Regions from separate parts of the Priestia sp. ABM2_011 genome, predicted to be linked through region 1. Evidence: a T-box and tRNA genes for the amino acid it is inferred to sense, from the RefSeq annotation. Region 1 holds a T-box; the other holds one or more tRNA genes.
The links. A T-box is a leader RNA that pairs with one kind of tRNA and senses whether it is charged. The one in region 1 lies ahead of pheS (phenylalanine--tRNA ligase subunit alpha), so its partner is inferred to be a tRNA-Phe.
Positions count from the first base shown of each region.

Region 2: it encodes a tRNA-Phe, which carries the amino acid that the T-box ahead of pheS (phenylalanine--tRNA ligase subunit alpha) is inferred to sense. The anticodon was not compared.

Region 1 covers NZ_JBSWUB010000001.1:783,436-786,848, reverse strand. Annotated here, with positions in the region: gene pheT (phenylalanine--tRNA ligase subunit beta) at 1-755, opposite strand, end outside; gene pheS (phenylalanine--tRNA ligase subunit alpha) at 769-1,803, opposite strand; T-box leader at 1,858-2,093, opposite strand; gene ACXAE4_RS04200 (TrmH family RNA methyltransferase) at 2,142-2,906, opposite strand; gene sspI (small acid-soluble spore protein SspI) at 3,047-3,253, shown strand; gene ACXAE4_RS04190 (M42 family metallopeptidase) at 3,310-3,413, opposite strand, start outside.
Region 2 covers NZ_JBSWUB010000001.1:274,231-277,643, forward strand. Annotated here, with positions in the region: gene dnaB (replicative DNA helicase) at 1-73, shown strand, start outside; gene ACXAE4_RS01570 (adenylosuccinate synthase) at 261-1,547, shown strand; tRNA gene ACXAE4_RS01575 (tRNA-Lys) at 1,715-1,787, shown strand; tRNA gene ACXAE4_RS01580 (tRNA-Glu) at 1,803-1,874, shown strand; tRNA gene ACXAE4_RS01585 (tRNA-Asp) at 1,910-1,985, shown strand; tRNA gene ACXAE4_RS01590 (tRNA-Phe) at 1,990-2,062, shown strand; gene yycF (response regulator YycF) at 2,325-3,032, shown strand; gene walK (cell wall metabolism sensor histidine kinase WalK) at 3,039-3,413, shown strand, end outside.

The DNA of each region.
Region 1 (3,413 bases):
CGAATACCAGCTGCCATTAAACGCGTTTGCATCCATAATGGTGACGGAGCAATTTTTACGTTTTTCACAACGCGCGCTACGTAAAGGGGATTGTCTTCTTTTGCCTCTACTTTAACGGAAATATAATCAGCTGCTTGCTCATCAGACGTTTGCACGTTTACTGACGGATACTTCACTTCACGACGTAAAATAGCAGCCACCTCATGTGCTACACCTAACATACTTAAGCAGTCTGAACGGTTTGGTGTTAGCCCTAGTTCTAATACTTCATCGTTTAAGTTTAATGCATCTAGCGCATCCGCTCCTACTTCAGCATCACTTGGGAAGACGAAGATGCCTTCTTGATAATCTTTTGCCACAAGCTTGCTTTCAATGCCAAGCTCTTGAAGAGAACAAATCATACCGTTCGATTCTTCACCGCGAAGCTTAGCACGCTTGATTTTAAAGTTACCTGGAAGTACAGCTCCCACTTTTGCAACCGCTACTTTTTGACCTTGTGCCACGTTAGGTGCTCCGCACACGATTTGAACGATTTCTCCTCCGCCAAGATTTACTTGACAGCGGCTTAATTTATCCGCATTTGGATGCTGTTCACGTTCTACAACGTGACCAATTACCACTCCGCTGATGCCTTTATTTAAGTTTTCTACACCTTCAACTTCAATTCCACTTTTTGTGATTTTATCAGCTAACTCTTCTGCCGTTACGCCTGATAAGTCAACATACTCTTGTAACCAACGATAAGATACAAACATCGTAGTCCCTCCTTTATACTTGTTTAAATTGATCTAAGAAACGAACATCATTTGTATAGAAATGACGAATATCATCCACGCCGTGTTTTAACATAGCAATACGCTCTACACCGATTCCAAAAGCAAAACCACGATATTTAGTTGAATCGTATCCAGCCATTTCAAGAACATTTGGATGAACCATACCGGCTCCTAAAATTTCAATCCAGCCTGTTTGTTTACATACATTACAGCCTTTACCTCCACATTTTGCACACGATACGTCTACTTCTACAGACGGCTCAGTGAATGGGAAGAAACTTGGACGAAGACGAATTTCACGGTCTGCACCGAACATCTTTTTCACAAATACTTCAAGCGTGCCTTTTAAATCGCTCATACGAATGTTTTCGTCTACTACAAGACCTTCAATTTGCATAAATTGATGTGAGTGCGTAGCATCATCGTCATCGCGGCGGTACACTTTACCTGGGCAAATAATTTTAACAGGTCCTTTGCCTTCATTCTTGTTCATAACACGAGCTTGAACAGTTGATGTATGCGTACGAAGAAGCGTTTCTTCCGTAATATAGAACGTATCTTGCATATCACGTGCTGGGTGACCTTTTGGCAAGTTCAGCGCTTCGAAATTATAGTAGTCCTGCTCTACTTCTGGTCCTTCTGCTACTTCATAGCCCATTCCTAAGAATAAATCTTCTACTTCTTCAACCACGCTTGTGAGCGGGTGATGCGTACCTGCTTTAACCGGGCGTCCCGGCAGCGTTACGTCAATTGTTTCTGAAGCAAGTTTACGCTCTACCTCGGCTGCTTCTAACGCCGTTTGTTTTTCTTCAATTTTAGATGCAATCGCTTCACGTACTTCATTTGCAAGTGCTCCCATTACAGGGCGCTCTTCAGCTGAAAGTTTTCCCATACCGCGAAGTACTTCTGTGATAGGGCCTTTCTTTCCTAAATAAGCTACGCGTACGTCGTTTAATTCTTTTAAAGCACTTGCTGCTTCGACTTTTGCAATTGCTTCTTGTTGAAGTTCTTGTAAACGTTCTTTCATCACTTATTCCTCCTTTTAACGTAAAAAATGACAAATAAAAAAACCTCCTCCCAAAAAAGGGACGAGGATTAGTCGCGTTACCACCCTTGTTAACTATATACACAGACGTATACAGTTCACTTCATTCAAGTTAACGGAATCTCCGGAACACCTTTACATCTATGTAAGATGGTCTAAGTGTCAACTCAAGAGGTGAATTCACTTATTACATTTATAAAAATGCTTTCAGTCATGGCATTTTCTCCCTGCATAAACGGACATAAGCTACTGCTCTCTTTCATCGTTTTTTACATATGTAACTATTGTATTATTATAGTGAAAACACGTTCTCGATGCAACTACATTCCGCGTAAATAATAAAGTAAGATTCCAGAAGCGATGGCAACATTTAACGACTCGCTCTTTCCATAGATGGGAATGTACAGATTTTGATCCGTTTGTTCCAACACTTTCTCGCTTACGCCGTTTCCTTCATTTCCCACAATCAGCGCAAATTCGTTTGAAGGTTTTACGTGTGTGTAGACCTTTCCATTTTGTAACGACGTGCCGTAAACTGCTATTCCTCTTTCTTTTAACAGTGAAATTGTTTCGAGCAAATCGCCTTTTACAATTGGAAGGTGAAAAATAGCTCCTTGCGTTGAACGAACGACTTTTGGGTTGTACACATCCACGCTGCCCTCTCCAATGATAATAGCCCCCACTCCCGCAGCATCAGCGGTTCGGATAATGGTGCCTAGGTTACCTGGATCTTGCACCGCATCTAAAAGCAATACTTTCTGTGCTGTATGAATAATTTCCGCATGCTTTGTTTGAAAACACACGGCAATAATTCCTTGAGGTGTTTCTGTGTCAGATAATAACTTACTAATTGCTTCGTTTACAACGATTATTTCGATACCGTCTATATCCCACTGTGCGGGCACTTCGGTCGATTCGCGTATAATTAGTTCCTTTACGCAATCCTTATTTTTGATAGCCTCTTCGACTAAATGAAAGCCTTCTACCATAAAAAGGCCCTGCTTATCACGGTCTTTTTTATTATGCAGTTTTTTCCACGCTTTTACCTGCGGATTTTTAACTGAATCAATTTGTTTCACAAACATAACTCCTTTATCTATACAAAAATAAATAGTTCGATTACATTTTGTTCAATAATCATTAGATAAGTTTCACTTTATTGTACATAGAAATCGCAAAGAAAACAAAAACTATTGGTAACTTTACGATAGCTGAGGTGAAAATGATGGATCTTAATTTACGAAATGCTGTTATTGCAAACGTTTCAGGAAACTCAAAAGAAGAGCTTGAGGCTACAATTTCTGACGCTATTCAAAGCGGTGAAGAAAAAATGCTCCCTGGACTTGGTGTTTTATTTGAAGTGCTTTGGGAAAAGTCTCCGGAATCAGAAAAAGAAGAAATTCTGACAACGCTTGAAAACGGTTTAAAATAAATAACCTTTTCCTATGTACAACAAAAAGCTCATTCTCCTAGGAGAATGAGCTTTTTTTAATTATACGTAATGGCGTTAACCGTATCTCGGTCTAAGCGCTTAATGACTTCCGCAATTAATTTAACTGCGTTTTCATAATCATCACGATGAAGCATTGCTG
Region 2 (3,413 bases), 510 kb from region 1:
TGTAAAAGAATACAATAAATTCGTTAATCTCGAGCGGCGCTTTGATGACGCAGGAGTGCCGCCTGGTGCATAAAACCTCTCAATATGAGAGGTTTTATTTTATTGTTATCGCATTCGTTCTGCAAAATACGATATATTTGTAATAACTTTTGTTAAATCGTTCGGATTTAATTGACTTTAGTGTGATAAATTGATACACTTATCCATGGTTAAATTATGTCGTAGTGAGCTGTTGCTTACTAAGCGGAGGTGCTTAAGATATGTCTTCAGTCGTTGTAGTAGGAACACAATGGGGAGATGAAGGAAAAGGGAAGATTACAGACTTCCTATCAGAAAATGCAGAAGTGATTGCACGTTACCAAGGTGGGAACAATGCAGGTCACACAATTAAGTTTAATGGTGAAACTTATAAGTTACATTTAATTCCTTCAGGTATTTTTTATAATGACAAAACGTGTGTAATTGGAAACGGTATGGTTGTTGATCCAAAAGCACTTGTTCAAGAATTAAAATACTTACATGATCGCGGTGTAACAACAGAAAACTTACGTATTAGTAACCGAGCTCATGTGATTCTTCCATATCATTTAAAATTAGATGAAGTTGAAGAAGAACGTAAAGGTGAAAATAAGATTGGTACAACGAAAAAAGGTATTGGACCAGCTTATATGGATAAAGCAGCACGTGTTGGTATTCGAATTGCCGATTTACTAGACCGTGAAGTATTTGAAGCAAAATTAACACAAAACTTAGCTGAAAAGAATCGCCTTCTTGAAAAAATGTATGAAGTAGAAGGCTTTACATTAGAAGAAATTTTAGATGAGTACTATGAGTATGGTCAACAAGTTGCAAAATATGTTGTTGATACATCAGTAGTATTAAATGATGCGTTAGACGAAGGACGTCGTGTACTATTTGAAGGCGCACAAGGTGTTATGTTAGATATCGACCAAGGAACATATCCATTTGTTACATCTTCAAACCCAGTAGCGGGTGGAGTAACAATTGGTTCTGGTGTAGGTCCATCTAAAATCAAACACGTTGTAGGTGTATCAAAAGCGTATACAACTCGTGTTGGTGACGGTCCTTTCCCAACTGAATTAACAAACGAAATCGGTGATCAAATCCGTGAAGTAGGACGTGAATATGGTACAACGACTGGTCGTCCTCGCCGTGTAGGTTGGTTTGACAGTGTAGTTGTACGTCATGCTCGCCGCGTTAGCGGAATCACAGACTTATCTTTAAACTCAATTGATGTATTAACGGGAATTGAGACATTAAAGATTTGTGTAGCTTACCGTTATAAAGGGGAAGTTATGGAAGAATTCCCTGCTAGCTTAAAAACACTTGCAGAATGCGAACCTGTATATGAAGAGCTTCCAGGTTGGACAGAAGATATTACGGGTGTGAAAACATTAGATGAGTTACCTGATAACGCTCGCCACTACTTAGAGCGCGTGTCTCAATTAACAGGTATTCCTTTATCTATTTTCTCTGTAGGTCCAGATTGTACACAAACAAATGTATTACGTGGTGTATATAGCTAAATAAAAAGAGTTAGCTCTTCGTGAGCTAACCTTTTTTATTTATAATTGGTGCTTTTTTAACAAGATTTTTAAAAAAGCTCAATAATAAAAAGAAAGTTTTAAAAAAACTATTGCATTCATATGAAATATCATGTTATTATAATAAGCGTCGCTAAGAGATATAACATGAGCCATTAGCTCAGTTGGTAGAGCATCTGACTTTTAATCAGAGGGTCGAAGGTTCGAGTCCTTCATGGCTCACTTTTGTTACAACGTGGCCCGTTGGTCAAGCGGTTAAGACACCGCCCTTTCACGGCGGTAACACGGGTTCGAATCCCGTACGGGTCATTTTTAATATTTTTAATACATAGCATATAGACTGAGGTCCCGTGGTGTAGCGGTTAACATGCCTGCCTGTCACGCAGGAGATCGCGGGTTCGATTCCCGTCGGGACCGCCATTTTGGCTCGGTAGCTCAGTTGGTAGAGCAAAGGACTGAAAATCCTTGTGTCGGCGGTTCGATTCCGTCCCGAGCCATCAAAAAGCATGACTTTATTTAAAGTCATGCTTTTTTCTTTTATTTACATTTAAAAGAAAACGTTATTTGCTTTGCATTTCTTTTATGGTAATATATTACTTTTGTATTTAGAGATGGTTGAAAATCATATATCTTCATGTATAGTAGAGGATGAACTTGTGACGTTTTAAGGGTTATCAAGTATAATAAAACTACGGTATTCAAACAGTATGAATACTATCTTTTATATTTTGCTTCAACTAATAAAGGAGAACGATGATCATGGATAAACGTATTTTAGTCGTAGATGACGAAAAGCCGATTGCAGATATTTTAAAGTTTAATTTGCAAAAAGAAGGTTACGAAGTATTTTGTGCTTATGATGGCGTAGAAGCACTTGAAAAAGTGGAAGAAGTACAGCCTGAAATGATTTTATTAGATATTATGCTTCCTCAGAAAGATGGAATGGAAGTTTGCCGAGAAGTGCGCAAAAAATATGATATGCCTATTATCATGTTAACAGCAAAAGACTCTGAAATTGACAAGGTTTTAGGTCTAGAATTAGGTGCAGATGATTATGTAACTAAGCCGTTCAGTACGCGTGAATTATTAGCACGTGTAAAAGCTAATTTACGTAGACATCAGCAGGTAGCTGTTCCAACAGAAGAAAGTGAAACGAATGAAATTACGATTGGAGCACTTGTTATTCATCCAGATGCTTATATTGTGTCTAAGCGCGGAGAAACGATTGAACTGACTCATCGTGAATTTGAGCTGCTGCATTATTTAGCGAAGCACATTGGACAAGTCATGACGCGTGAACACTTGCTTCAAACTGTATGGGGTTATGACTATTTTGGTGATGTGCGTACGGTAGATGTAACAGTTCGAAGATTACGTGAAAAAATTGAAGATAATCCAAGCCATCCAATGTGGATTGTAACAAGACGTGGAGTAGGCTATTATTTACGCAGCCCAGAGCAGGAGTAATTTTAGATGAAGAAAGTAAGGCTCCTGCAATCTATTCATTTAAAGTTTGTATTGATTTATGTGCTGCTTATTTTAATTGCGATGCAAATTATTGGGGTCTATTTTGCTCGACAATTAGAAAAAGAATTAGTTAACAACTTTCGAACGTCTCTTCAAGAGCGGACAGACTTGCTGACGTATAACATTGGACAAGAAATGGTGAAAAATCGTGATGATGATTCACCCACTCTTGAGGAAGACTTAAAGACTATTTTACGAGATTTTGCTTCAAGACCCAATTTAGCTTCAAATGATATGAATGACATCTCTGAAGTAAGAGTCATTGACCAAAATAGAAGAATCATTGCTACATCGAACTCAAATCCTCAACAGATTATAGGT